Regions from separate parts of the Saccharopolyspora sp. MMCC62 genome, predicted to be linked through region 2. Evidence: riboswitches for the same ligand, from Rfam matches in the RefSeq annotation. Region 2 holds a riboswitch; each other region holds the start of a gene.
The links. Region 2 has a riboswitch for cobalamin ahead of metE (5-methyltetrahydropteroyltriglutamate--homocysteine S-methyltransferase). Riboswitches for the same ligand answer to the same signal wherever they lie in the genome.

Region 1: it holds a riboswitch for cobalamin, as region 2 does, so the genes downstream of both, cobN (cobaltochelatase subunit CobN) here and metE (5-methyltetrahydropteroyltriglutamate--homocysteine S-methyltransferase) in region 2, are expected to answer to the same signal.
Region 3: it holds a riboswitch for cobalamin, as region 2 does, so the genes downstream of both, AC29IT_RS17785 (ABC transporter substrate-binding protein) here and metE (5-methyltetrahydropteroyltriglutamate--homocysteine S-methyltransferase) in region 2, are expected to answer to the same signal.
Region 4: it holds a riboswitch for cobalamin, as region 2 does, so the genes downstream of both, AC29IT_RS08730 (ribonucleoside-diphosphate reductase subunit alpha) here and metE (5-methyltetrahydropteroyltriglutamate--homocysteine S-methyltransferase) in region 2, are expected to answer to the same signal.

Annotation. Positions count from the first base shown of each region.
Region 1 covers NZ_JBYKCM010000011.1:92,298-99,521, reverse strand. Annotated here, with positions in the region: gene AC29IT_RS23970 (precorrin-8X methylmutase) at 1-272, opposite strand, end outside; gene cobG (precorrin-3B synthase) at 269-1,489, opposite strand; cobalamin riboswitch at 1,744-1,875, shown strand; gene cobN (cobaltochelatase subunit CobN) at 1,999-5,613, shown strand; gene AC29IT_RS23955 (hypothetical protein) at 5,687-6,007, opposite strand; gene AC29IT_RS23950 (MBL fold metallo-hydrolase) at 6,168-7,115, shown strand.
Region 2 covers NZ_JBYKCM010000005.1:367,940-375,163, reverse strand. Annotated here, with positions in the region: gene metE (5-methyltetrahydropteroyltriglutamate--homocysteine S-methyltransferase) at 1-2,220, opposite strand, end outside; cobalamin riboswitch at 2,350-2,590, opposite strand; gene AC29IT_RS15055 (hypothetical protein) at 2,770-3,420, shown strand; tRNA gene AC29IT_RS15050 (tRNA-Arg) at 3,633-3,706, shown strand; gene AC29IT_RS15045 (TetR/AcrR family transcriptional regulator) at 4,257-4,976, opposite strand; gene AC29IT_RS15040 (SDR family oxidoreductase) at 5,092-5,838, shown strand; partial or broken gene AC29IT_RS15035 (winged helix-turn-helix domain-containing protein) at 5,903-6,343, opposite strand; gene AC29IT_RS15030 (bifunctional copper resistance protein CopD/cytochrome c oxidase assembly protein) at 6,455-7,224, shown strand, end outside.
Region 3 covers NZ_JBYKCM010000007.1:102,865-110,088, reverse strand. Annotated here, with positions in the region: gene AC29IT_RS17815 (SAM-dependent methyltransferase) at 1-174, shown strand, start outside; gene AC29IT_RS17810 (cytochrome P450) at 283-1,488, shown strand; gene AC29IT_RS17805 (DEAD/DEAH box helicase) at 1,478-3,655, opposite strand; gene AC29IT_RS17800 (DMT family transporter) at 3,832-4,152, shown strand; gene AC29IT_RS17795 (DMT family transporter) at 4,149-4,523, shown strand; gene AC29IT_RS17790 (TetR/AcrR family transcriptional regulator) at 4,498-5,034, shown strand; cobalamin riboswitch at 5,300-5,490, shown strand; gene AC29IT_RS17785 (ABC transporter substrate-binding protein) at 5,555-6,571, shown strand; gene AC29IT_RS17780 (FecCD family ABC transporter permease) at 6,568-7,224, shown strand, end outside.
Region 4 covers NZ_JBYKCM010000003.1:242,847-250,070, reverse strand. Annotated here, with positions in the region: gene AC29IT_RS08735 (bifunctional metallophosphatase/5'-nucleotidase) at 1-1,703, opposite strand, end outside; cobalamin riboswitch at 1,919-2,142, shown strand; gene AC29IT_RS08730 (ribonucleoside-diphosphate reductase subunit alpha) at 2,264-5,095, shown strand; gene AC29IT_RS08725 (ribonucleotide-diphosphate reductase subunit beta) at 5,121-6,194, shown strand; gene AC29IT_RS08720 (class I SAM-dependent DNA methyltransferase) at 6,292-6,945, shown strand; gene AC29IT_RS08715 (hypothetical protein) at 7,033-7,224, opposite strand, start outside.

The DNA of each region.
Region 1 (7,224 bases), on a different contig from region 2:
ACGCCCGCGGCGACCATCGCGGCGTCGCAGAACACCGGCGCGCCACCGCGCAGCGCCTCGCGGGCGGCGAGCACCGCGCGCGGCGACCAGGCGATGTCGCGGGCCAGGTCCACCATGCCGCAGGCGTGGATCATGCGGACGGCGACCTGGGCGACCTCCGGTGGCATGCCGTCGAGTTCCGCTTCGGCGCGGATCGTGGCGAACGAGCGGCGGTAGATCTCCGCTCCGTCGCGCACGTACTCGTAGCCGCCGGTGCTGTCTGCGGTGTTCACACTGCCCTCCGTGCCGCGTCGAGCGCGGCGGACGTCTCGCCGGCGGGGCGCCCGCCGACCTCGTAGCCGGCCTCGGTGGCCAGCACTTCCACTCCTGGTCCGGCCGGTCGGCCGCAGCGGCGCGCGCAGCCCGCCCAGTGCACCGGCAGCGGGCCGGGCCGGGTGGTGCGCCGCGCGTCGGCGCGCACGTCGGCGAGGGACTTCGCGCAGCCGGGGCTGCCGGTGCAGGCGGTCACCCCGGCCAGCGGCGCGCCCGGGTCGGTGAGGAACCCGGCGGCGTCCAGCTCGGCGAGCCTGCGCGGTGCCTCGGCCGCGGGGACGTCGGTGAGCAGCAGCGCGCGCCACGGCGTGAGCCGCAGCGGGTGCGGTGCGGCGGTCCGGGCGGCGATCTCCTCGGTCTGCGTAGCGAGCACCGCGATCTGCCCGGCGTCCAGCCGTCCCAGCGGCGCGCCGAGGGCGAGATCGACCCGGTCGTCGGCGCGGGCCAGCACGCCGAGCTCCGCGTGCGTGCGCACCGGATCACCGGGCGCGACCGCGGTTTCCGCCGCCATGCAGGAGAATTCCGCCCGGATGCGGGCGGCGATCCGCTCGGCGCCACCGGGCAGTTCCGCCAGCCGCCAGCTCTCCGCGCCCAGCCGGCCCCGTTCCGCGAGGAACGCGGCGGCCGCGAGCACCGCGGCGCGGGCCGCGTCGGCCGCGGACACCCGCAGCCCGAGGTCGGCCCCGGCGAGCAGCACCGCCACCGCGCCGTCCGCGGGGTGCAGCGCGACGTCCGCGCCCAGCGCGGTCACCTCGCCGCCGCCGTCGTCCGCGGTGAACAGGAACCGCCCGGGCAGCTCCGCCAGCTCCGGGTCGGCGCGCAGCCCCTCGTCCAGCGCCACCGCCACCGCGCGCACGTCCAGCGCGGCCGGGCGGGTGCGCGGCGAGGCGACGACGTTGCGCACCCGCTCGTGCGTCGGCGACGGCAGCAGACCGGCCGCGCCGAGCAGCTCCGCGAACTCCGGCACCGCCGCCGCGGACAGCCCGCGGACCTGGATGTTCGCCCGCGAGGTGAGTTCCCAGCCGCCGTCACCCAGCGCGGCCGCGGTCGCCAGCGCCCGCACCTGCCGCGCCGCGAGCCGCCCGCCGGGCACCCGCACGCGGGCCAGTCCCCCGTCAGCGGCCTCGTGCACCCGCAGCGCGCCGGGGCACGCGTCGGGTCCGGCTCGTCGCGGCACGCTCGTCCCCGCTCTCGTCGATCATGGTCTGGTCCGGAACTCGCAGCGCACGACGCCGCTGTCCGGGGTGCGCGGACTCGGGGGCGCACCGGCGACCGTCGATACTACGTCCCGCCCGGATCACGTCCGCAAAACGCGATGCGCCTCACCGGACGGCCGGACGCGTCGAGTGCGGGATCTCTCGCGCGACCGCACGACCGGCCACTTGACGAACGATCGCCCCGTTGCGGAGAGTTGTCGGCGGCGACGTGCGGAGGAAGCCGGTGCGAGTCCGGCGCGGTCCCGCCACTGTCACCGGGGAGCGAACTCCGAGTACGAGGCCACTGCCCGCGCGCCGCGCGGGTGGGAAGGCACGGGGCGAGCGGCGATCCGGGAGCCAGGACACTCCGGCGCCGCCACCGCCCGGTGCGACACCGGGTGCCGACGACTCCGGGGCGAGGACCCCGAGGAAGGTTGACCATGCGTCCTGCCCGCACGCCCGCGTCCCTGCTCAGCCGGGAGCGTGCCGCATGATCCTGCTGCTGTCCACATCGGACACCGATCTGCTCAGCGCACGCGCCAGCGGTGCGGACTTCCGCCTCGGCAACCCGGCGCGGCTCGGCGTGGACGACCTGCCGCCGCTGCTGGAGGGCGCCGACCTCGTCGTGGTGCGGCTGCTCGGCGGCCGCCGCGCGTGGGAGGAGGGCTTGGACTCGCTGCTCGCCGGACCGCGCCCGGTCGTGGTGCTCGGCGGTGAGCAGGCCCCGGACGCGGAGCTGATGGAGTGCTCCACGGTGCCGGGCGGCGTCTGCTCGCAGGCGCACGGCTACCTCGCGCAGGGCGGGCCGGAGAACCTGACGCAGCTGTTCAACTTCCTGTCCGACACGGTGCTGCTCACCGGCCACGGCTTCGAACCGCCGGTGGAGACGCCGAAGTGGGGCCTGCTGGAGCGGACCCCGCGCCGGACCGAAGGCCCGAAGGTCGCGGTGCTCTACTACCGCGCGCACCACATGGCGGGCAACACCGCGTTCGCGCACGCCCTCTCCGACGCCATCGAGGACGCGGGCGGCCAGGCGCTGCCGGTGTTCTGCGCGTCGCTGCGCGCCCCCGAACCGGGCCTGCTGGACACGTTGCGCGAGGCGGACGCGCTGATCGTGACGGTGCTGGCCGCGGGCGGCACGAAGCCCGCGACCGCCTCCGCCGGTGGCGACGACGAGGCGTGGGACGTGGGCGCGCTCGCCGCGCTGGACGTGCCGATCTTGCAGGGCCTCACCCTGACCTCCAGCCGCGAGGCGTGGGAGGACAACGACGAAGGCCTGTCCCCGCTGGACATGGCCACCCAGGTCGCGGTGCCCGAGTTCGACGGCCGCCTGATCACGGTGCCGTTCTCGTTCAAGGAGAACGACGCCGAAGGCCTCCCGGTGTACGTCGCCGACCCGGAGCGCGCGGCCCGCGTCGCCGGGATCGCGGTGAAGCACGCGCGGCTGCGGCACGTGCCCGCCGCGGACAAGCGCCTGGTGCTGATGCTGTCGGCGTACCCGACGAAGCACTCCCGGATCGGCAACGCCGTCGGCCTGGACACCCCGGCGAGCGCGGTGGGCCTGCTCCAGCGGCTGCGCGAGGCCGGCTACGACATCGGCCCGGTGGACGGCCCGGACGCGCTGCCCGGCGTGGCCGCGCAGGACGGCGACGCGCTGGTGCACGCGCTGATCGCCGCTGGTGGCCAGGACCCGGACTGGTTGACCGAGGAGCAGCTGTCCGGCAACCCGGTGCGCATCCCCGCGAAGCGCTACGCCGACTGGTTCGCGACGCTGCCGCAGGACCTGCGGGAGAGCATCGAGCAGCACTGGGGTCCGCCGCCGGGCGAGCAGTTCGTGGACCGCTCGCACGACCCGGACGGCGAGATCGTGGTGGCCGCGCTGCGCGCCGGGAACGTCGTCGTCGTGGTGCAGCCGCCGCGCGGGTTCGGCGAGAACCCGATCGCGATCTACCACGACCCGGACCTGCCGCCGAGCCACCACTACCTGGCCGCCTACCGCTGGATGACCGACGAGTTCGGCGCGCACGCGATGGTGCACCTCGGCAAGCACGGCAACCTGGAGTGGCTGCCCGGCAAGACCGCGGGCATGTCGGCGTCCTGCGCACCGGACGCGGCGCTGGCGGACCTGCCGCTGGTGTACCCGTTCCTGGTCAACGACCCGGGCGAGGGCACCCAGGCGAAGCGTCGGGTGCACGCGACGCTGGTGGACCACCTGGTGCCGCCGATGGCGCGCGCGGAGAGCTACGGCGACATCGCGAAGCTGGAGCAGCTGCTCGACGAGCACGCGCAGATCTCGGCGATGGACCCGGCGAAGCTGCCCGCGATCCGCAGCCAGATCTGGACGTTGATGCAGGCCGCGAAGCTGGACCACGACCTCGGCCTGGACGAGCGCCCGCACGAGGCCGAGTTCGACGACATGCTGCTGCACGTCGACGGCTGGCTGTGCGAGATCAAGGACGCGCAGATCCGCGACGGCCTGCACGTCCTGGGTGCCGCCCCGACCGGGGAGGCGCGGGTGAACCTGGTGCTGGCGATGCTGCGCGCCCGGCAGGTGTGGGGCGGGCAGAGCGGCGCGCTGCCCGGCCTGCGCGAGGCACTGGGCATGGCGGAGGACGGCAGCGTCGCCCGCGGCACCGTGGACGACGTGGAGACCTCCGCGCACGCCCTCGTCGCGGGCATGGAGGAACGCGGCTGGGAGCTCGGCGCCGTCGTCGAGGTGTGCCGCTCGGTGCTGGGCGACGCGCCGGACGACGTGGTGCGGGTGCTGGAGTTCGCCGTCACCGAGGTGGTCCCGCGGCTGGACGCCACCACCGACGAGATGACCGCGACGCTGCACGCCCTCGACGGCGGCTACGTGCCCGCGGGCCCGAGCGGTTCCCCGCTGCGCGGCCTGATCAACGTGCTGCCGACGGGCCGGAACTTCTACTCGGTGGACCCGAAGGCGGTGCCGAGCAGGCTCGCCTGGGAGACCGGGCACGCCATCGCCGATTCGCTGATCGAGCGCTACCTCGCCGACACCGGCGAGTACCCGCGCTCGGTGGGCCTGTCCGTGTGGGGCACCTCCGCGATGCGGACCTCCGGCGACGACATCGCGGAAGTCCTGGCGCTGATGGGCGTGCGGCCCACCTGGGACGAGGCGTCGCGGCGCGTCAACGGGCTCGACGTGATCCCGCTGGAGGAGCTGGGCCGCCCGCGGGTGGACGTGACGGTGCGGATCAGCGGGTTCTTCCGCGACGCGTTCCCGCACGTGGTGACGCTGCTCGACGACGCGGTCCGCAAGGTCGCCGCGCTCGACGAGCCGGACGAGCAGAACTTCGTGCGCGCCCACGCGCAGGCCGACCTGGCCGGGCACGGCGACGAACGCCGCGCCACCATGCGCATCTTCGGTTCGAAGCCCGGCGCCTACGGGGCCGGTCTGCTGCCGCTGATGGACAGCAAGAACTGGCGCGACGACACCGACCTCGCCGAGGTGTACGCGGTGTGGGGCGGCTACGCCTACGGCCGCGGCCTGGAGGGCACCGAGGCGCGCGGCGACATGGAATCCGCCTACAAGCGGATCTCGGTGGCGGCGAAGAACGTCGACACCCGCGAGCACGACATCGCCGACTCCGACGACTACTTCCAGTACCACGGCGGCATGATCGCCACGGTGCGCGCGCTGACCGGCAAGGCGCCGGCGGCCTACATCGGCGACAGCAGCCGCCCGGACGCCATCCGGACCCGCTCGCTGACCGAGGAGACCTCGCGGGTGTTCCGCGCCCGCGTCGTCAACCCGCGCTGGCTCGCCGCGATGCGCAAGCACGGCTACAAGGGCGCGTTCGAACTGGCCGCCACCGTGGACTACCTGTTCGGCTACGACGCCACGACCGGTGTGGTCGGCGACTGGATGTACGAGAAGCTCGCCGAGACCTACGTGCTGGACGAGGAGAACCAGAAGTTCCTCACCGAGTCCAACCCGTGGGCGCTGCACGGCATCGCGGAACGCCTGCTGGAGGCGGCGAACCGGAACATGTGGGAGTCCCCGAACCCGGAGACGATCACCGCCCTGCACGAGATCTACCTCCAGACCGAAGGCGACCTGGAGGACGGGCCGCAGGGGTCCTGACCTCTCCCCATCGAGGACGGAACGGCCCGCCCGACCGGACGGTCGGGCGGGCCGTTCCGCGCGGGCGATCGGGTCAGCTCTGGCCGATGCCCGAGCCGCCGCCGCTGTCGCCGATGCCGGAGCCGCCGTCACCGCTGTCGCCGATGCCCGACCCGCCATCGCCGCTGTCGCCGATGCCGCCGTCGCCCTGCGCCAGGGCGATCGTGCCCACCCCGCCCGAGCCGGGCACGGTGCCGTCGCTGGTACCGCCGGAACCGGGCGTGGTCTCGTCGGCGTCGCCATTGCCGGGGACGGTCTGGTCCGGCGGCGGGTCCGCCGCCAGCGCCACCGCCGGGGCCGCCACCGCGACACCGCCCGCCAGCACCAGCGCACCGAGGAACTTCTTCACCTGCACGACACGGCCTCCTCACCTGTCCAGGAACTCGGAGCGTAGAGCCGCACGGCGGGTGGTCGGCCGATCTCCGCGCGCGACGGGTATGACTGCGGCCTTCCCCCCACGAACCCGCCCGGAGACGGGTCGAGACGGACTCGGGCCGCCGGTGCACACTGCTCGCATGCACACGAACGACGCGCAGCCCCGCCTCGAACCGCTCGCCGACGGGGTGTGGGCGTGGGTGCAGCCGGACGGGACCTGGTGGGTGAACAACGCCGGGGTGATCTCGGGGGACGACGGGTTGCTCGTCGTCGATACCTGCGCCACCGAGCAGCGCACCCGCCGGTTCCTGGACGCGATCGCCCGCACCGCACCGGATTCGCCGATCCGGTGGGCGGTGAACACCCACGAGCACGGCGACCACTCCTACGGCAACTCGCTGCTGCCCACCGAGACCGTCCTGTTCGGACACGAGCACATGCGGGCCGCACTCGCCGCCGACCCGATGATCGACGGTTGCCCGCCGTTCTGGTCGCCCGTCCCGGACTGGGGGGACGTGGTGCGGCGCGTGCCGTCGGTGACCTTCCGGTCCGAGCTGTCGCTGCACGTCGGCGGGCGCACCGTCGAGCTGCGGCATCCCGGCCACTCCGCGCACACCGGCGGTGACGTGGTGGCCTGGCTGCCGGAGGAACGCGTCCTGTTCAGCGGTGACCTGCTGTTCCACGGCCTCACGCCGCTGGTGTTCATGGGTTCGCCCGCGGGCGCGGCGCGGGCGCTGGACTGGATCGCCGAGTTCGAGCCGCGACGCGTGGTGCCCGGGCACGGGCCGGTGATCGAGGCCGCGGACCTGCCCGCGGTGCTCGCCGCGCACGAGCGCTACTACCGGCTGGTCCTGGAGCTCGCGGAAGCCGGGGTGGCCGCCGGAACCCCGCCGCTGCAGGCCGCGCGGGAAGCGGACCTGGGCGAGTTCGCGGGCTGGGCCGATTCCGAGCGCATCGTGGCGAACCTGCACCGCGCCTACGCCGACCTGACCGGCACCGCCCCCGACATCGCCGCCGCCCTCCGCGAATCCGTGGACTGGCGCGGCGGTCTGATGGAGACCTCCGTCAACGACGCCCCCGCGGGCTGAGGCCGATCCGCTGCCGCGCAACGGGATTCGCCGCGGCGGCGGGCGGACATCGGGGGTGCTCCGCCCGCCGCCGGGGGCAGGCCGGGCCGCCGCGCTCGGGGAGGAGCGC
Region 2 (7,224 bases):
GTAGCCGCGGGTCTTGAGGCCGCAGTCGGGGTTGACCCACAGGCGCTCGGCGGGCACCGCGGCGAGCGCGGCCTTGAGCAGGTCGGTGACCTCACCGGTTTCGGGAACCCGCGGCGAGTGGATGTCGTAGACACCGGGCCCGACGCCGCGGCCGAACCCGACGGCGTTGAGGTCGTCGAGGACCTCCATCCGGGACCGGGCCGCTTCGATGCTGGTCACGTCGGCGTCGAGGTCGACGATGGCGTTGATGACGTCGCCGAACTCCGAGTAGCACAGGTGGGTGTGGATCTGGGTGGATTCGGCGATGCCGGAGGTGGCGAGCCGGAACGAGCGCACCGCCCAGTCCAGGTACTCCTGGTGCTCGGCGGACCGCAGCGGCAGCAGTTCGCGCAGCGCCGGCTCGTCGACCTGGATCACCCGGATGCCCGCGTTCTCCAGGTCCTTGACCTCGTCGCGGATGGCGAGCGCGACCTGCGCGGCGGTGCTGCCGAGCGGCTGGTCGTCGCGCACGAACGACCAGGCGAGGATGGTGACGGGCCCGGTCAGCATGCCCTTGACCGGCTTGTCGGTGAGCTGCTGCGCGTACTTCGCCCACTCCACGGTGATCGGCTGCGGCCGGGACACGTCGCCGTAGAGGATCGGCGGCCGGACGCAGCGCGAACCGTAGGACTGCACCCAGCCGTTGTGGGTGCTGGCGAACCCGTCCAGGTGCTCGGAGAAGTACTGCACCATGTCGTTGCGCTCGGGTTCGCCGTGCACGAGCACGTCGAGCCCGAGGTCTTCCTGCAACCGGATGACGCGTTCGATCTCGTCGCGCATCCGCTGCTTGTAGGTGGCCTGGTCGATGCTGCCGGTGCGCAGCGCGGCGCGCGCCTTGCGCACGTCGGTGGTCTGCGGGAAGGAGCCGATGGTGGTCGTCGGCAGCGGTGGCAGCCGCAGCGATTTCCGCTGCGCGGCGAGCCGGTTCGCGTAGTCGCCGCGCTGGGCGTGCTCGGGTTTGAGCGAGGTGAGCCGCGCCTGCACCCGGTTGTTGCGCACCCGGTCGGCTCCCGCGCGGTCGGCGATGCGCCGCCGCGCGTCGTCGAGCTGCTCGGCGACGGTGTCGCGGCCCTGGTGCAGCGCGCGGTCGAGGACGACGACCTCGCCGACCTTCTGCGCGGCGAAGGCCAGCCAGGACGCGACCTGCGGGTCGAGGTCGGTTTCGGCGTCGACGTCGTAGGGCACGTGCAGCAGCGAGCAGGAGGTGCTGACGGCGACCTCACCGGCGAGGCCGAGCAGGGTGGCCGCGGTGGTGAGCGCCTTGTCCAGGTCGGTGCGCCAGATGTTGCGCCCGTCGACGAGGCCCGCGACGAGCGTCTTCTCCCGCAGCCCGGGCACCGACGGCAGCTCGTCCACGGTGCGCTTCCCGGCGACGAGGTCCACGCCGACGGCCTCGACGGGGGAGGAGGCCAGCACGTCCAGCGCGTCGCCGAGGTCGCCGAAGTAGGACGCGACGAGGATCTTCGGCCGCTCCGAGAGCTCGCCGAGCCGCTGGTAGGCGGCGCGCAGCGCGTCCAGGTCGGCCTGCGAGCGGTCCGCGGTGAACGCGGGTTCGTCCAGCTGCACCCACTCGACCCCGGCCCGGTGCAGCTCACCGAGCAGTTCGGCGTAGGCGCTGACGAGCTCGTCCACCTTGTCCAGCGGGCGGAACGAGGTGGGCGCGCCGTCCTGCGATTTGGACAGCAGCAGGAACGTCAGCGGCCCGACCAGGACCGGGCGGGTCTTGATGCCCAGCTCGGCGGCCTCGTGGTACTGGTCGACGACGGTCTGGTCGGAGAGCCGGAACTCGGTGTCCGGCCCGATCTCCGGGACGATGTAGTGGTAGTTGGTGTCGAACCACTTCGTCATCTCCAGCGGTGGCGCGGATTCCACGCCGCGCGCCATCGCGAAGTAGGTGTCGAGCGGGTTCAGCCCCAGTTCCGCGAAGCGGGGCGGGATCGCGCCGAAGGTGACGGCGGCGTCGAGGACCTGGTCGTAGTAGGAAAAGGTGTTTCCCGGCACCGAGTCCAGCCCGGCGTCGCGCAGCGAACGCCACGTGTCGGTGCGCAGCGTGCGCGCGACCTCGCGCAGTTCCGCTTCACCGGTGCGGGACTTCCAGTAGCTCTCCAGTGCCCGCTTCAGTTCCCGGTTCGGTCCGATCCGGGGAAACCCGAGCACGGTGGATCCGATTGTGCTGGTCAACGCTCTCTCCTCGCGAGCTGGACGGCAGTTCTGCGAGGTCGAGCGGGCATGATCCGGGCACACGTCGCCGCACGCGGCGGCTCGTCGTCCAGGGTCTTCCCGCGAGACCTCGCAACAGCGCGCGTCACGAGGACGCGCGCACCGGCGGCAGGTCTTCGGACTCGTGGGCGTTTCCCGGTGGAACCGGGGTCTTCTACTGGCCGTCGCTTCCCGAGCTCGCGCTCAGTGCTGTGACCGGTCGTGACGACCGGTGACGGCGTTCGTTCCCACTCACCGCTGCGGGGCAGTCCCGGATTCGCACCGGGTTCCCTCTTGCCTCGCGCACCTCCGCTTTCGCAGAGCTGTGCGAACCACCAGCACTTCGGAGGCTACTTGCTTCTGGCGGGAAGACAAGGCCTCGCGTTCCGGATCACCCGGGCGCCGCCCCGCCGGAAACTTCTCCGAACCGCGGGCAACCCGCCGCGCGGCGGGGCGTCTTACGAACAGGTGAGGGGGCGGGACGGAGTTTCCTCCGCCCCGGTGCGACGAAACGATCGGGAGGAACCTGCTGTGGGGAAGAACGGAATTCGGGCGGGCGTCGGGATCGGTGCGCTGGCTGCGGCGGCGATGGCGCTGGTGCCGGCGGGGATCGCCGCCGCCGATTCGAGCGAGACGTCCGTTGTGGACTTGAACGGGGACGGAACTCCGGACACCGCGCAGCTTTCCGCCATCGGTGACGGCGCGCAGCAGTCGCTGAAGTTCACTGTGGACGGACGTGTGACCGAGGCGGTGCTGACCGGCGACCCGTCCTTCGGCACGCAGCCGATGCGCGTGCTCGACGTCAACCACGACGGCAAGCAGGAAGTGCTGGTCACCGAGTCCATCGGCGCGAACACCACGTGGTTCAGCGTCTGGGACCTGGGTGCCGACGGCGCGCCGCGCGAGCTGACGACGCAGGACGGCAAGCCGCTGAAGATCACCGAGGGTGGCGGTGTCGGCGCGCGGGTCGGCTACGAGTGCGCGCCCGCGGGCTCGGACGGCCGGGTGCTGATCACTTTGGCCGCCTCCAACGAGAGCCAGACCACCGAGCCGTCGTACGACGGCTCCCGGGTCGCCTTCGACGTGCGCGACGGCGTGGCCACGCCGGTCGACGAGTACGCGTTCACCGGTGTCGGCCAGGACGACGACGTGCTGAAGGTGCAGCCGGAATCCTGCTCCTGAGGGGGAGCCGTCGGGGCCGTCGCGCGGAATCGCGCGGCGGCCCCGACGCGTGCGCGGTGATTCCTCTGTGATCTTCCGGCGTGAATTCCGCCGTGCAGCTGTCGATCAGCTTGCCGTTCGATACCGGCTCTGCAACGCCGATGGCGTCGGTACCACTGTCGACGGAGCGGCCGGTTACCCTGCTTGCTGCAGCTCACGCGAGCGATGTGCGGGCCCTCGTAGCTCAGCTGGAGAGAGCAAAGGACTTCTAATCCTTAGGTCGCAGGTTCGAGTCCTGCCGGGGGCGCTCCGATGCTGGTCACAGCGGTGGGGGACGATCTCGATCAAGATCATCCCCCACTTTACCCTCCCGTCTCGCGCTGCTCGCCCAGGGCCGATGAAGTCGGGCCGGCGGACCGGTCGGAACACGCCGTTCGCGTTGCCGGAATCGGTGCGGGCGCCTCGGATGACGTCCTGGTGCTCGACGACTTTCCCGTCGTCCGGCCAGAACCGGTCCGCGAGCGCGCGCCGGTAGACCGGGTTCCCGGATCAGGTGGGAATGCGTGGCCGCCCTGTCTCGCTCGGCGCCGACGCGCTTGGTGTCCGGCCGCCGCGCATGTGCCGGGAAGCCGCTGAACGCTTCGGGGCGATCCTGGTCGTGCCGGGGCTCGACGTGGTCGGCGACCGCCTTGTCCGGGACGCCACCGAGAACCGTCCGGTGGTGCTCGACGACGATCTTCTCCTCCTGCTCCGGATCGGACCTCGCGCCGTGCTCCGGTGCCGCGGATGCGCCGCTGCGCGCGGTGGTTCCTCGTTCGGTTCCGGAAGTGCTGCGATCGGGTCCGCCGCGCGCGGGATCAGCGTTCGGGCGAGGGCGGGCCGCTTCCCTGGACGCGGTCGAGCCATTCGTCCAGCAGCGCCTTCTCCGGTGCGGTGAGTCGGTCGACGTCGGGCAGGGCCGCGCGGAGGGTGGTGGCCGCGCGCGCGACCGGGTCCGCGACCGAGGGCCGGTCGGCGGGGTCCGGAACGGTGATCACACCGCGGACCATCTCGAAGGCGCGGTCGGCGAGCGCGTCGGCTTCCGCCGGGTCGGGGTCGCTGCCGATCAGGGTGAAGATGGTGCCCCGCCCGGCCGCGTGCATCAGCTGCACCGCCTGCGGTTCGGGGACCGCGAGCCGTCCCGCTTCGGCGATCGCGTGGACGAGGCCGGTCAGGATCCGTTCCGCCTGCTGCTCCGCCTCCGAGGGGGCGCGGCGCCTGCGGGAGCCGTAGAGGGCGCTGTAGACGTCGGGGTTCTCCAGACCGAAGCCGATGTGCAGCCGCCACCCGTTGCGGAGGTCTTCGACCGGGTCGCCGGAGGGGCGCATCGCGGTCTTGCTCGCGAGGTACGTGCTGAGCGCGTGTCCGGCGACCGCGTCCATCAGGTCGTCCTTGTCGCCGAAGAGGCGGTAGATCGCCGGGGCGTGCACGCCCGCCGCGGTCGCGACGGCCCGGGTGCTCACCGCGGCCGGGCCCCCTTCGTCGAGCAGGCGCTTGGCCACTTCGACGATCTTCATCTTGGTGTCGGTCGATCCCACGATCGGCAACGATAGCAGTCCTCCTGCCTGGAAGTATCAGTGATATCAGTGCAGTTGTTCCGCTGAAAATATCGGTGATACCGTTTTCGAAGTAACAACGAAACTGGAGGCAGGGATGAAGACCACAGGACGCACCGCGCTGATCGTCGGTGGCACGTCGGGCATCGGCCTGGAGTTCGCGCACCAGCTGGCCGCGCTCGGCAACTCCGTCGTGATCACCGGCCGCGATCGGGAGCGGGTCGAGGCGCTGGCCGCCGAGCACGGCTTCGCCGGGGAGGTCGTGGACGTCACCGACGCCGCGTCCATCACCGCGCTGCGCGACCGGGTCGTCGACCGGTTCCCGGAGCTGGACACCGTGCTGATCAGCTCCGGCATCATGGTCCCGGAGCGGCACCTCGAGGCCGACGCGCTCGAAGTCGCCGAGCGGACGATCTCGACCAACCTGCTGGGCACCATCCGCGTGTTCACCGCGTTCCTGCCGCACCTGCGCACCCGGCCCGAAGCGTCGATCATCACCGTCACCTCCGGTCTCGCCTACGTGCCGATGCCGCTGACGCCGACCTACTCGGCGACCAAGGCCGGCGTGCACGCCTTCACCGAGGCGGTGCGGGCACAACTGCGCGGCACGCCGGTGCAGCTGATCGAGCTGGCGCCGCCGTTGACCAGGACCACGCTGATGGGGCCGGGCACCGACCACGCCGGGGCCATGCCGTTGGGCGAGTTCGTGTCCGAGGCGATCGGCCTGATCCAGGCCGACCCGGACATCCGGCAGGTGCTCGTGGACCGGGTGAAGCCGCAGCGGTTCGCGGCCGTCGACGGCACCTACGACGAGCTGTTCGAGAACCTGGTGGCCCGCCTCTGACCCGGGTGGTCACGTGCGGGCGGTCGTTCCCGCGAGGTGCCGCGGCCGCGATGCGGTCGCCGACCTTCATCCGCAGCCGTTGCACGTGGACGTCGACGACCCGGGTGTCGCTGCTCGCCGGGTAGTCCCACGCCTGCTCCAGCAGCCGTCCGCGGGACAGCAACCCTGCCCGGCTCACCGGTGAACTCCAGCAGCAGGCGCAGTTCGGTCGGTGTCGGCGACAGCAGCCGCCCGCCGCGGCGCACCTCCAGCGAGTCCCGGTCGAGCTCCAGGTCGCCGAACGCGAGCCGGTCGCTCGCGGGCGCGTCCTCGGGGGCCGCACCGGTTCCCGCCGCCGCAGCGCGGCGCGCAGCCGAGCGACCAGGACCATGGTGTCGAACGGTTCGGTCACGTAGTCGTCGGCTCCCGCCTCCAGGCCCTGTACCACGTCGGCCGCGTCGCCGCGCGCGGTGAGCATCAGGATCGCCACCGAGGACTCCTCCCGGATGCCGCGGCGCAGGCTGATCCCGTCCAGCGGTCACCACCCCGCCTGCCGGGTGACCGGGCCCGCGACCTGGCGACGAGGCGCGAGGGCACCCGAAACCGCAGGTCAGAGTCCGGCGGTTAGGCTCGTTCCGTGGCTTCTGAGACCGTTCCCGGCGCACGCAGCAGGTCCACCACCGTCGGAATCCTGGTCGTCACGGCCGGGATCTTCGCGGCGGTGGTGGCCGCCGCGCTCACCGCGATGTCGGCGGGCGACGCGTACGCGGTGCTGGGGCTGCCCGACCCGGGTGCGGTGACCGCGTTCGGCCTGCCCGCGGTGCGCGTGCTCGCCGAGAGCGGCGCGGTGGTGTGCATCGGCTCGCTGCTGCTGGCCGCGTTCGGCATCCCGGCGAGCCGGTCCGGTCCGCTGCTCGCCGACGGCTACGCGGCGGTGCGGACCGCGGGCTGGGCCGCCGGGGTGTGGTGCGTGGGCGCCGCGCTGCTCGTGCCGTTCACGGCAGCCGACGCCACCGGGCGCCCGATCGGCGCGGTCCTCGACGCCCAGGTGCTGTTCGGGCTCGTCGACGCGCTGGAAGAGGCGAAGGCGTGGCTGCTGACCGCGGGGATCGCGCTGGTGCTGGCCGTCGGCTGCCGCGTGGTGCTGTCCTGGGGCTGGACGGTGGTGCTGTTCGCGGTGTCGCTGCTGGGCATGTTCCCGCTGATCGCCACCGGGCACTCGGCCAGCGGCGGGGCGCACGACATCGCGACCAACAGCCTGCTGTTCCACCTGTTCTCGGCCACGTTGTGGGTCGGCGGGCTGGTGGCGCTGCTGGCGCACCTGGCGCGCAAGGGCGCGCACGCGGGGCTGGTGGCGCGCCGGTTCTCCCGGATCGCGCTGGTCTGCTGGATCGTGATGGCGGCCTC
Region 3 (7,224 bases), on a different contig from region 2:
CTGCTCGACATCACCGAGCAGAGCGTGCGCCCCACCTTCCAGCAGATGAGCGCCGTCAACGACCAGCTCGACCCGGTGTTCCAGGAGGAGGCGGACAAGAAGTTCAGCCCCGCCGACATGGTCGACGTCGACGAGTTCGGCTCCGTCCTGCTGACGGCCGAGAAGCCCGCCTGATCTCCGCGCGTCCCCCCAGGTGAACGGCCCACCCGCCCCGGGAACGCGGGCCGGTGGGCCGTTCACTCCCCCGCCGATCGTGATGAGGGATGGTCTGCTGTGGCCGAGATGGTCGAACACGACGACACCGCGTTGGCGTTCCCGCCGCCGCGGAGGTGCCCGTACCGGTTGCCGGACGAGTACCCGGAGCTGCGGGAGAACTCGCCGGTGCAGCGCGTGCTGCTGCCCACCGGCAAGCACGCGTGGATCGTCACCCGCTACGAGGACGTGCGCAAGGCGCTCATCGACCCGCGGCTGAGCTCCGACCGCGGCGACCCGGACTTCCCGCACATGGTGGAGCTCGCCAAGAGCGACAACGACTCCACCCTGTCGCTGGCCGGGATGGACCCGCCGGTGCACACCCGCGCCCGCCGCGCCGTCGTCGGCGAGTTCACCGTGCGCAAGACCGAGGCGCTGCGCCCCCGCGTCCAGCAGATCGTCGACGACGCGGTGGACGCGATGCTGGCCGGGCCGCGACCGGCCGACCTGGTGCGGGCGCTGTCGTTCCCGGTGCCGTCGCTGGTGATCTGCGAACTGCTCGGCGTGTCCTACGCCGACCACGAGTTCTTCGAGGACCGCACCTCGACGATGCTCAACACCACCGAGCCGCCGCTGGCCCGGCAGCGCGCCTTCTTCGACCTGCAGTCCTACTTGGACGACCTGGTGACGGCGAAGGAGAAGGAGCCGGGCGACGACCTGCTCAGCCGCCAGGCGGCGAAACCCGCCGAGGAGCGCTCCTACGACCACGCCGAACTCGTCGACCTCGCGTTCCTGCTGCTGACCGCGGGGCACGACACCACCGGCAACATGATCTCGCTGGGTTCGCTGGCGCTGATGCAGAACTCGCAGCTGCGGGACCGCGTCATCGCCGAACCGGGCCGCACCCTCGAGGTCGTGGACGAGCTGCTGCGCTACTTCAGCATCACCGACCTGATCACGGTGCGGATCGCCAAGGACGACCTGGAGATCGGCGGGCAGCGGATCAGGGCGGGGGAGGGCGTGTTCGCGCTCGGTGGCTCCGCCAACCGCGACCCGGCCGCGTTCGAGCGCCCCGAGGAGATCGACGTGGAGCGCGGCGCCCGCCAGCACGTCGCGTTCGGCTACGGCCCGCACCAGTGCCTCGGCCAGAACCTGGCCCGGATGGAACTGGAGATCGTCTACAACACGCTGTTCCGCAAGGTCCCCGGCCTGCGCCCCACGACCGCGCTCGACGAGATCCCCCTCAAGAACGACGCGGCCATCTTCGGCCTCCACGCCCTCCCGGTCACGTGGTGAGCCCGAGGCGGTGGCGTTCGACGTCGACGATGCGGCGTTCGACGGGGACGGAGGTGTCGTGCAGGAGGCGTTCGTCGAGGGGACGGGTGTTGAGCGCCTCGGGGTCGGCGAGCTTCGCGGTGCTCTCCCGGGCGTAGGCGTCGAACAGGCGTGACTTGCCGTCGAGGAGTTCGCGGAGCCGCTGGTCCACGGTGTCCTTGGCGAGGATGCGGTGCACGTGGACCTTGCGGGTCTGGCCCATCCGGTGGCAGCGGGCGATGGCCTGCTCCTCGGCGCTCGGCTTCAGCTGCGGTTCGGCGAGCACCACCACGTTCGCGGCCTGGATGTTGAGCCCGGTGCCGCCCGCGCCGATCTGGGCGAGCAGCACGGCGTGCCCGTCGCGTTCGGAGAACTCGTCGACGAGTCCTTGCTTGTCGGTGAGGTCCCCGTCGAGGTTCTTCGGCATCGCGGCGGGCCCGACGGCGTCGCGGACGGCGGCGAGCACCGGGCGGAAGAAGGTGAACACCACGACCTTCCACTCCTGCTGCGCGGCGTCCTCGACGATCTCCCGGAGCCGGGCGAGCTTCGCCGAACCCGGCTGCTCGTAGGCGGCGCGGCGCATCGCCATCAGGTTGCCCGCGCCCACCGCGTTCCGGTAGGCGGTGTCGTCGGCGCCGGTGAGCTCGACCCAGTCCTCCAGCTCGATGAGCTCGGGCAGCTCGGTGAGCACGTCGTCCTGGTTGCGCCGCAGGTACACCGGTGCGACCGCGCGCCGGAACCGGCCGGGGGCCAGCGCGTCCCGCGCGTCGAGCCGGGCCGCGAGCTCCGGTTGCAGGTAGCCGACGAGGGTGCGGAACTCCTCGACGCGGTTCTCCATCGGGGTTCCGGTGAGCAGCAGCGCGCGGTCCGCCCGCGCGACGAGCGACACGACCGCCTGCGAGCGCTGCGCGTGCGGGTTCTTCACGTAGTGCGCCTCGTCGACCACGACCATCGCCAGCGGCGCGGCCGCCACCCCGTGCAGCCGCTGCAGGGTGTCGAAGGAGGTGACGGCGACCCCGCCGTCGCGCAGCCACTCGCGGGTGGCGGCGTCCCGGTGCGGGCCGTGCAGCGGGTGCGGGACGAGGGCGCTGCGCCGGGACGTCTCGTGCACCCAGTTGATCAACACCCCGGCCGGGCACACCACCAGGAAGTGGGTGCCGCCGCGGGCGGTGAGGTGCGCCATCGCGGCCAGCGCCTCCACGGTCTTGCCGAGCCCCATCTCGTCGCCGAGGATCGACTTCCGCCGCGCCAGCGCGAACTTCGCGCCGAACGCCTGGTAGCCGCGCAGCGCGACGCGCAGCAGTCCGGTGTCCAGCCCGGTCGCGGTGACCTGCCGTTCCTGCTCCGGCGGCAGCTGTCCGGTGGCCGCGGCGCCGGTCCCGGCGTGGTCGGTGAGCTCGGCGAGCAGCGTGTTGTAGGTGGCGGCGCGGCGCTCGTAGTCCCGCCACAACTGCGCGGGAGGTTCGGCGCCCGAGTCCTCCGCAGCTGCGGCGACGCGCCGGATGCCGGGTTCGGTGAGCAGCCCGTCCAGCCGGGCCAGCGCGTCCAGCGCGCTGCCGCGGCGGGCGGCGCCGGTGAACCACATCCGCAGCCTGCTGCCGGTCCGCTGCGCCACCGGTTCCAGCTCGTCGAGCGCGGCGAGCCCGCGCCGGATCTCCTTCTGCTGCGCGGAGACCCGCTCCCCGGCGAGCTCCCAGGCCCGCACGGTCGCCAGCAGCGCGGCGTGCTCGGGGTCGCGCCGGTCCGGGTCGATGCGCAGCACCACGTCCTGCGCGCTCGCCCGCGCGAGGCGCGCGGCGGCGGCCGCGGCCTCCTGCGCGGTGGCCGGTCCGACACCGGGCACGGTCTGCAACCGTTCCGGGGTCGCGGCGGCCACGTCGGCGACGGTGCGGTATCCGGCGCGCTCCAGCTCGCCGAGCCGCAGCCTGGTCCGCGCGGCGTCGCGGAGCCTGCCGACCGGCATCGCGCGCAGCCGTTCCCACGCCTCCCGCTGCCGGAACGCGTCGTACTGCCGCCGGGCCCGCTCGCGCAGCCGGTCCGGTTCGGCGAGCAGCCCGCGCGCGGCGGCGCGGAACGACCGCGCGCCCGCCAGCACGGCGCGCGCCGCGCGACCCGCCCGCACCGCACCCGGCCCGTCGTCGAGCCCCATGCTTCCTCCCCAGGAATCCCCTGCTCGTCAGTACCGCACCACCGGCGCGCGGGCAGCCGCCGAGCGGGTGGTGCGGCCCCGGTGACCAGCTTGACCGATCACCGCACGCCGACGCCGCAGGGCCCGGGCGGACGGCCCCTTGCCAAGTATGAACAGGCGTACATACTCTGGTCGGCATGACGTTCCTGGTGCTGTGCCTGGCCATCGTCGCGGGGTTGTGCGGGTCGCTGTGCACCCGCGCCTCGCGGGGGTTCACCCGCTGGGGCTGGGGGATCGGGGCGATCGCCGGGTACGCGGTGGCGACCGTGCTGCTGTCCTGGCTGGTGCAGCGGTTGCCGGTCGGGCTGGTGTACGCGGTGTGGACCGGCGCCGCGGCCGTGGTGCTGGTGGCGGTGGACCGGGTCTTCTTCGCGGTGCGCACCAACCGGGTGCAGCTCGGCGGCATGGCGGTGACGTTGCTCGGCATCGCGCTGCTCGGCACCGGGATGGGCGGATGAGCGCAGCGCGGCGGGCGTGGGCGCACCTCGCGGGCACCATCGGGCTGGAGATCGTCGCCACCCTGGCGCTGCGGGCCTCCGCCGGGTTCACCGCGCCGGTGCCGTCGGCGGTCGCGGTGATCGGCTACGGTGCGGCGGTCGTGCTGCTCGCGCGGGCGCTGCGGGTGATCCCGCTCGGCATGGCCTACGTGATCTGGACCGGCGCGGGAACGGCCGGGGTCGCGCTGCTGGGCTCGGTGCTGTTCGCCGACCACCTGTCCCCGGCGGCATGGCTCGGCGTCGTCTGCGTGATCGGCGGCGTCGCGATGATCAACCTGGCGAAGCGGGATTCGCGGGAGGAACGCCGTGCGACCGAAGAACACCCCGAATGATCCCGAACGCCGGGAGCGGATCGTGGACGCCGCGATCGAGCTGATCCGCGACGGCGGCACCGCCCGCGTCACCGCGCGCGCCGTCGCGCAGCAGGCAGGGGTGCCCGTCGGTTCCGTCGCCTACCACTTCGATTCGGTGCGGGCGCTGCTGATCGAGGCCAGCAGGCGGGTGCTGCGGTCCCGCGCCGACTCGTTGGACGCGTGGCTGCGCGAGGTCACCGCCGAGACCGTCGTCGCCCGGCTCGCCGAGCTGATCCACCACCACCTCACCGCGGAGCGCGGCACCAGCGTCGTCACCTACGAGCTGTACGTCCTCGGGATGCGCGACCCGGAGTTCCGCGCGGTGAGCCGTGCCTCGCTGGTCCACCTGCGGGACAAGCTGGCCGAAGTGCTGCCCGCCCCGGCGGCGGACCGGCTCGCCGCCACCGCCGACGGCTACCAGATGCAATGCCTCTTCGAAGACCGAACCCCCGCACCGGCCCACATCCAAGAAATGCTGCGACCGACCTGACGCCGTAGCGAGCACCGAACGGTCTTCCCTCTTTCCTGTCGGCGGCGAAGCCGCTGAGCCGACGACCACCTGGGACACCGGCACCGCAGCGGGTTCTCAGCTGATTCCTCGCGAGGACGGCGTTGTCGCATGTGGCGGAGTCACCGGTGAAAACGATCCCGCAGGGAGGAAAGCGCCGAGGTTCCGCCACTCACTCCCGAAGGCAGAACGAGTGGCGGCGCCCGCAGCGAGGAACATCACCTTGATGGTGGGCTGGTATGTCCGGTTAGGGTGCTCGGGAGCCAGTCGCGCCCGCGAGGGCAGGGAATCCGGTCGGAAGCCGGAGCTGACGCGCAGCGGTAGGGGCGATGGGCGAGGAACGGCCGCACGGCCGCGACCACTGGACCACCGGTCCGGGAAGGGGACCTCGCCCGGCGAACCCGAGCCCGAAGACCTGGCTGGCTCCCCGGACACCGAGCTCGGTGCCGGATCGCAGCCTGCCGGGCCCCGCGCATGGGTCCGGGGTGAGGAACCACGTGACATGCCGTTCTCGCGTACCCGCGCGTTCCGGGCCGGACTGGTGGCGCTGACCGCGACCGTGCTGGCCTCCTGCGCCGCCCCCGCCGCCGGCCCCTCTTCCGGTGCCGGGTCGACGACGCTGCGCAACTGCGGTGCCGACGTGACCGTCGAGGAGCCGCCGCGGCGCGCGGTGTCGCTGAACCAGTCGACCACCGAGATCATGCTCTCCCTCGGCCTGGCCGACCGGATGGTGGGAACCGCGACCTGGACGGAGCCGATCGACCCGCCGCTGGCCGCGGCGAACGCGCGGGTGCCGAAGCTGGCCGAGAACACCCCGTCGTTCGAGTCCGTGCTGGGCACCGAACCGGACATCGTGCTCGCCGGCTACCAGGCCATGTTCACCGATGAGCGCGTCGCCGACCGCGAGCGGTTCACCGAGCTCGGCGTGCCGACCTACCTGTCGCCGAGCAACTGCCTGCCGGAGGAGGCGCCGCTGCCGGAACCGGTGCAGCTGGCCGACATCTACCAGGAGGTGCAGGACATCGCCGACCTGTTCGGCGTCTCCGAGCGGGGGCGGGCGCTCACCGAGCAGCTGCGCGGCCGGGTGGAGGCGGCGCGGCAGCAGGTCGCCGGGCTGGATTCGCGCGGCGACACCTCGGTGCTGTTCTGGTTCGCCCGCACCGAATCCCCGTACGTGGCGGGCTCCACGGGTTCTCCGGCGATCATGGCCAGGGAGCTGGGGGTGCGCAACGCCTACGGCGACGTCACCTCGATGTGGCCGCAGGTGTCCTGGGAGGACGTGCTGGCCCGCGACCCCGACCTGCTGGTGCTCGGCGACCTCACCCGCGACGGCGAGGGCGACGGGCTCGCGGCCAAGGAGCGGTTCCTGCACGAGGATCCGGCGGTGTCCCGGCTCGCCGCGGTCCGCGACGACCACCTGCTGAGCATGACCGGAACCGAGCTGAACATCAGCCTCCGCACCGTGCAGGGCATCGAGCGGCTCGCGGATCGCCTCGTCGAGCTGGACCGGCAGCGGTGACGGCGGGGCGGCTGCCCGCCTCCGCCATCGTGCTGGCCGGGATTCCGGCGCTGCTGCTGTCGATCGCCGCCGCGGTCACCCTGGGGCCCGCGGACCTGTCGGTCGCGGACGTCGGCAGCGTGGTGGGGCACCGGCTCGGGCTGGTGGACACCGGCGTGTCCCGGATCGGGCAGGGCATCGTGCTGCAGCTGCGGTTGCCGCGGGCGCTGCTGGCGGCGATCTGCGGTGCCGGGCTGGGGGTGTGCGGGGCGGTCCTCCAGTCGCTGCTGCGGAATCCGCTCGCGGACCCGTTCCTGCTCGGCGTGTCCGCGGGGGCCTCCACCGGTGCGGTGTCGGTGGTGGTGCTGGGCCTGGGTGCCGGGGCCATCGGTTTGACGGCGGGCGCGTTCGCGGGGGCGTTGGTGGCGTTCGCGCTGGTGCTGCTGCTGGCGACGATCGCGGGCGGCGCGGCCGGGCACACGGTGCTGGCGGGGGTCGCGGGCACCCAGCTGTTCTCCGCGCTCACTTCCTACATCGTCATCACGTCGGCGGACGCGGAGCAGACCCGCGGGGTGCTGTTCTGGCTGCTGGGTTCGCTGTCCGGGGCGCGGTGGAACGACGTGGTGCTGGCCGGGATCGTGTGCGCGGCGTGCCTGGTGCTGTGCCTGGCCCGC
Region 4 (7,224 bases), on a different contig from region 2:
GTCGCGGTGATGCGGTCCGGGGCGGGTGGCACCACGCCGGGGTTCGCCGCCAGGTAGCCGAGCAGGGCGTCCAGGTCCACGGGTCCGCCCGCGACGTCGGTGCCCTCGGTGAAGCCGGTGAACCCGTCCCCGCCACCGGCGAGGAAGTTGTTCACCGCCACCCGGTACTGCGCGGCCGGGTCGACGGGCGCGCCGTCGAGGGTGAGGCCGGAGACCTTCGAGCCGATCGGCGCGGACCGCGAGTACTGGTAGTGCAGCCCGGCCGACACCTGCAGCACGTTCTCGCCCTCGTCGCTCCACTGCTGTTCGAGCACGGCCTGCAGCTGCGCGCCGGTGAGCGTCATGGTCTGCATGGTGTTGCCGAACGGCTGCACGGCGAACGCCTCGCCGTAGGTGATGACGCCGTCTCCTTCGCCCGCCGGGGAGGAGGCGTGTGGCAGGTCGGCGCGCACCCCGCCCGGGTTGGTCAGCGCGAGCTGCGCCCCGGTGTCGCGGGTGGCGGCCAGCTGGGCGTCGGCGACGACGCTGCCGAGGCTGGATTCTCCGGACGGCGCCGGGGTTTTCAGCAGGTCGCCGGTGGCGGTGCCGACGGCGCGGTTCGCGATGGGCGCGGCCTTGGCGCGGGCCTCTTCGACGAGCGCGGCGGCTTCGGGGTCGGGTTCGACGTCGCGGGTGACGACCTCGTTGTGCGCGGTGCTCTGCTCCCGCACGACCTCGCGGGTGTGCCGGTCGACGCGCAGGTCCAGCACCGACAGCAGCCTGCCGTAGGAGGCGCCCTGCACGACGGGCCGCGGGGCGCCCGCCGGGTCGGTGACGGTGCAGTTGTACTGCTGGTGGCTGTGCGCGCTGAACACGGCGTCGACCTGCGGGGAGACGTTCTCGGCGATCTCGGTGGCGGGGCCGCCCGCGGCGACGTCGCAGGAGTTCGGGCCGCCGCCGGCGGCTTCGTCGCCCTGGTGCAGCAGCACGACCTGCGCCTTGATGCCGAAGCGCTCCAGCGCGTCGGAGGTGCGGTCGATGGCCTCGACCTCGTCGCCGAACCGCAGGCCGCGCACCGCTTCGGGGCTGACCACGTTCGGGAGGTCGTGCAGCGTCGCACCGATCACGCCGATCGGGACGCCGCCGGAGACCTGCACGGTGAACGGCATCAGCGCGGGAGCGCCGCCGTCCTCGAAGGTGACGTTGGCGCCGAGGTACGGGAAGCTCGCGCCGTCGAAGGAATCGCGGAACTCGCAACCGTCCTGCGGGTGGCAGCCGCCGGTCTGCAGCCGCTGGAGTTCCTGGTAGCCCTCGTCGAACTCGTGGTTGCCGACGACGTGGCCGCGGACGTCCTGCGAGTTGAGGAAGTCGACGGTGGGTTCGTCGTGGAACAGCGCGGAATTCACCGGCGAGGCGCCCACGCTGTCGCCGGCCGAGAAGACCAGCGAGTTCGGCACCTCGGCGCGCAGCCGCTGCAGGTGGGTGGCGAGGTAGGCGGCGCCGCCGGCTTCGACGGTCCGGCCGTCGTCGAGCTCGACCGTCCCGGAGGACCCGGTGGGCGGTTCGAGGTTGCCGTGCAGGTCGTTGAAGGTGATCAGCCGGACGTCGGTGGTCGCGGGCGGGTCCTGCGGTGCGGCGCCTGCGGTCGCCCCGGTGGCAGTGGCGGCGGTGGCGAGTGCGGTGGCGGCGACGGCGAGTCCGCGTCGCACGCGGTGGGCACGCATGGTTCGGTCTTCCTCCCAGGTGGTGATCTCGGGAGGCAGTCTGCCCGGCGCCGCCGACGACCACCACCGAATCCGCGTCACACCCCTCGTGCGAACTCCGCCGGGTGCGGGCAGGATGCGTCCCGGGCGTGCGCGAGCCGCTACCGAACGCGTCCGCCATCGACACCGCCACGCCGATGATGATGGGGTCCGGATCACCGTCGAACCCAAGATGTAGTGTGGCGCCCGCTGATGGTTCGCCGGTCCGACCGGCGTGACAACAGGGAACCCGGTGCGAGTCCGGGACTGCCCCGCAGCGGTGAACGGGAACGACCGCCGTCACCACCTCCCGGTGGTGCAGCACTGGACGCTCGGCGTCCGGGAAGCGACGGCCAGTAGGTCCGGTGTCGAGCACCGGTCGCCCGTGAGTCCGAAGACCTGCCATCGGTGCGCGCACGAGGGGTGCGCGCCGTCCGGGACCTCGCGGGAGGGTTGCGGGACGAGCGGTGCCGTGCGCGCCGCGGTCCTGGCGCGTTCCGAGGAGTTCCGGGCAGGTGTCCGAGCTTGCGAGGAGAGAGCCAGTGACCGAGTCCACGACCCGGCCGTCAGCAGCGACCGCGGTGGTACCGGCAGGAGTGCGGGTGCTGCGGCGCGACGGGACCGTTTCCGGTTGGGACGAAACGAAGATCTCCGTGGCGTTGACCAAGGCGTTCCTGGCGGCCGAGGGGGATTCGGCCGCATCGTCGTCGCGGTTGCACCAGATCGTCGCGGAGTTGACGGAGCAGGCGGCGCAGGGCGTGCTGCGCCACGCGGGCACCGAGGGCCTGGTGCACATCGAGCAGATCCAGGACATGGTGGAGCTGGCGCTGATGCGCGGCGGGCACCACGGCGTCGCCCGCGCCTACGTGCTCTACCGGGAGGAGCACGCGCAGGCCCGCGAGGCCGAGGTGGCTCCCGCCGAGGACGCCGCTCCCCGCCTGGAGATGACCGCGCCGGACGGCACCCGGGTGCCGCTGGACTGGGAGCGGGTGTCGACCGTCGTCGAGCAGGCCTGCGAGGGCTTGGACGACGTGCGGGCCGACCAGGTGCTGCGGGAGGTGCGGCGCAACGTCTACGACGGCATCAGCTCGGCGGAGCTGGCCGAGTCGCTGACGATGGCGGCGCGCACCTTCGTGGAGGCGGAGCCGAACTACTCGCTGGTGACGTCGCGGCTGCTGCTGGACAAGCTGCGCCGCGAGGCGCTGAGCTTCGTCGCGGGCGAGCCGACCGAGGCCGACCAGGTGCAGATGCGGGACCGCTACGCCGGTTACTTCGCCGACTACGTGCGGCGCGGCATCGAGCTGGAGCAGCTGGACCCGGAGCTGGCCCGCTTCGACCTGGAGCGGCTGGGCGCGGCGCTGGACGCCGATCGGGACATCGCGTTCGGCTTCCTCGGGTTGCAGACGCTCTACGACCGGTACCTGCTGCACGAGAACGGGGTGCGGTTCGAGCTGCCGCAGGCGTTCTTCATGCGGGTCGCGATGGGCGTGGCGCTGCGCGAGGACGACCGGGAGGCGCGGGCGATCGAGTTCTACGACCTGATCTCCTCGTTCGACTTCATGTGCTCGACGCCGACGCTGTTCAACGCGGGCACCACCCGCCCGCAGCTGTCGTCCTGCTTCCTGACCACCGTGGACGACGACCTGCACGGGATCTTCCACGGGATCAGCAACAACGCGCTGCTGTCGAAGTACGCGGGCGGGCTCGGCAACGACTGGACCCCGGTCCGCGGCACCGGCGCGCACATCAAGGGGACGAACGGTTCCTCGCAGGGCGTGGTGCCGTTCCTGAAGATCGCCAACGACACGGCGGTCGCGGTGAACCAGGGCGGCAAGCGCAAGGGCGCGGTGTGCGCGTACCTGGAGACCTGGCACGTGGACATCGAGGAGTTCCTCGACCTGCGCAAGAACACCGGCGACGACCGGCGCCGCACGCACGACATGAACACGGCGAACTGGGTGCCGGACGAGTTCCTGCGCCGGGTCGAGGCCGACGAGCCGTGGACCCTGTTCTCCCCGGACGAGGTGCCGGACCTGCACGACCTGTACGGCACCGCGTTCGCGCAGCGCTACCGGGAGTACGAGGCGGCCGCGGAGCGCGGTGAGCTGAAGGTGTTCCGCCAGGTCCGCGCGGTGGACCTGTGGCGCCGGATGCTGACGATGCTGTTCGAGACCGGGCACCCGTGGATCACGTTCAAGGACCCGTGCAACCTGCGCTCGCCGCAGCAGCACGCGGGCGTGGTGCACTCCTCGAACCTGTGCACCGAGATCACGCTGAACACCAGCGCCGACGAGGTCGCGGTGTGCAACCTCGGTTCGATCAACCTGGCGCGGCACGTCACGGCCGAGGGCCTGGACGTGGAGCGGCTGCGGCGCACCACCCGCACGGCGGTGCGGATGCTGGACAACGTCATCGACGTGAACTTCTACACGATCCCGGAGGCGCGGGCCTCGAACCTGCGGCACCGCCCGGTGGGCCTGGGCCTGATGGGCTTCTCGGACGCGCTGTTCGCGCAGCGCATCCCGATGTCCTCGCAGGCCGCGGTGGAGTTCGCGGACCTGAGCATGGAGCACATCAGCTTCCACGCGATCACCGCGTCCTCCGAGCTGGCGGCCGAGCGCGGGCGCTACGAGTCGTTCGAGGGTTCGCTGTGGAGCCGCGGCGTGCTGCCGATCGATTCGCTGGAGCTGCTGGCGCAGGCCCGCGAGACCGGCGTCGACCTGGATCGTTCGTCCACTCTGGACTGGGACGGGCTGCGGGAGCAGGTCCGCGCGAACGGCATGCGCAACTCGAACGTGCTGGCCATCGCCCCGACGGCGACGATCTCGAACATCTGCGGCGTCGGCCAGTCCATCGAGCCGCTGTACCGGAACCTGTACGTGAAGTCGAACATGTCGGGCGACTTCACCGTGCTCAACGCCGACCTGGTGCGGGACCTCAAGGCCGCGGGCGTGTGGGACGAGGCGATGGTGCAGGACCTGAAGTACTTCGACGGCGACCTGGCTCCGATCGACCGGGTGCCCGCCGAGCTGAAGTCGTTGTACGCCACCGCGTTCGAGATCGAGCCGCACTGGCTGGTGGAGGCCGCGTCCCGCCGCCAGAAGTGGATCGACCAGGCGCAGTCGCTGAACCTGTACATGGCGGCGCCGAGCGGCCGCAAGCTCGACGAGCTGTACCGGCTGGCGTGGCGCAAGGGCCTCAAGACCACCTACTACCTGCGGTCCAGCAGTGCGACGCACGTGGAGAAGTCCACGCTGCGCGGCACCGACGGCAAGCTCAACGCGGTCTCCCCCGCCGCCGCCCCGGCCCCGGCTCCGTCGCCGCAGCCGCAGGCGTGCGCGATCGACGACCCCGACTGCGAAGCCTGCCAGTGACCGCCCCGTTCCCCCTGGAGGACTCATGACTTCCGTGCACACCACCGACGCCACCGGGCTCGGCGAGATCGACCGCGGCGCGGGCCGGATCAACGTCGACGACAAGGCGATGATCAACGCCCAGGCGGACGTGAACCAGCTGCTGCCGCTGAAGTACGGCTGGGCCTGGGAGAAGTACCTCGCCGGCTGCAACAACCACTGGATGCCCACCGAGGTGTCCATGCACGCCGACATCGCCCTCTGGCGCTCCCGCGACGGGCTCACCGAGGACGAGCGGCTGATGCTCAAGCGCAACCTCGGGTTCTTCGCCACGGCGGAATCCCTGGTGGCCAACAACATCGTGCTCGCCGTGTACCGGCACATCACCAACCCCGAGTGCCGCCAGTACCTGCTGCGCCAGGCGTTCGAGGAGGCCGTGCACACGCACACCTTCCAGTACATCTGCGAGAGCCTGGGCCTCGACGAGGGCGAGCTGTTCAACGCCTACCGCGAGATCCCGTCCATCTCGGAGAAGGACGAGTGGGCGCTGCGGCACACCCAGAACCTGGAGAACCCCGAGTTCGCCACCGGCGGCCCGGAGCGCGACCAGGCGTTCCTGCGCGACCTCATCGCCTTCTACGTGATCTTCGAGGGCATGTGGTTCTACACCGGTTTCGCGCAGATCCTGTCGCTGGGCAGGCGGAACAAGATGGTCGGCATCGCCGAGCAGTACCAGTACATCCTGCGCGACGAGTCGATCCACCTGAACTTCGGCATCGACTGCATCAACCAGATCAAGCTGGAGAACCCGCACCTGTGGAGCGAGGAGTTCCAGGAGGAGGTGCGCGGCATGCTCGCCGACGCGTGCCGCCTGGAGGTCGCCTACGGCCGGGACACCATGCCCCGCGGCATCCTCGGCATCAACGCCGAGCTGTGCGAGCAGTACATGCACTTCATCACCAACCGCCGCTGCGCCCAGCTGGGCCTCACCCCGGTGTTCGCCGAGGTCGAGAACCCGTTCCCGTGGATGTCGGAGGCGATGGACCTGAAGAAGGAGAAGAACTTCTTCGAGACCCGCGTCACCGAGTACCAGTCCGGCTCCTCCCTCACCTGGGACTGAGCGGATCGGGCCGCCCGCCGGGAACTCGGCGGGCGGCCCGCGGGCGTTCCGGTCGTTCCACCGCGCCGGGCCGCCGACGCGGCATAGGGTGCCCGGCATGAGCGTTCCGGTTCCTGATCTCGACGTCGTCCGGGAGTCCTACGACCGCGTGGCCGACGACTACGTGGACATGGTGACCACGACGGGCATCGGCGATGTCCGCGCCCACCCGTGGCTGCGCGCCGCGATGGACGTGTTCGCCGATCAGGTCGCCGGGCTCGGGCCGGTGCTCGACGTCGGGTGCGGGCCGGGCACGGTCACCGGTTACCTGGCCGAGCGGGGCCTGGACGTGGCAGGCGTGGACCTGTCCCCGCGCATGATCGAGCACGCGCGGCGGCTGCACCCGGGGTGCTCGTTCCGCGTCGGCTCCGCCACCGAGCTCGACCTGGCGGACTCGTCGTTCGGCGGGCTGCTGGGCTGGTGGTCGCTGTTCAACCTGCCGCGCGAGGTGCTGCCGGACGTGCTGGCGTCGTTCGCGAAGGCGCTGGTCCCGGGCGGTCAGCTGATCATCGCGACGCACGTCGGCGACGACGACCTGCAGCGCACCGAGGCGTACTACGGCGTCCCGGTCCGCTGGACGACGTACCAGTGGCGGCCCGAACAGCTCACCGCCCTCGTCGAGCGGGCGGGCCTGCACCCCACCGCCGAACTCCGCCTCCCCGCCGACGAGCACACCGGCCCCGGCGTCGTCCTCGTCGCCCGCCGCGACTGACCCCACCCCCAGGTGAATGGCCCATCCACCCATTCTCCTTGGTCGAATGGGCCATTGGTCGGCGGCTCGGCAGGGGGTGTGGCGTGATCAGTCGCGTTCGGCGCCTTCGGGCCATACGACGGTGACCGGCAATCCGCGTTGCCGTGCTGCTTGCACGACGTCGCCGGTGCCGCCGCGTCCGCCGGCCGGTCGCCCGTCCCACACGGCGTAGAGCGCGTCGGCGGAATCGAGGATGTGCTCGCCGGCTGCCAGGTAGGCGTCGGGGTTCGACTCGGTGAA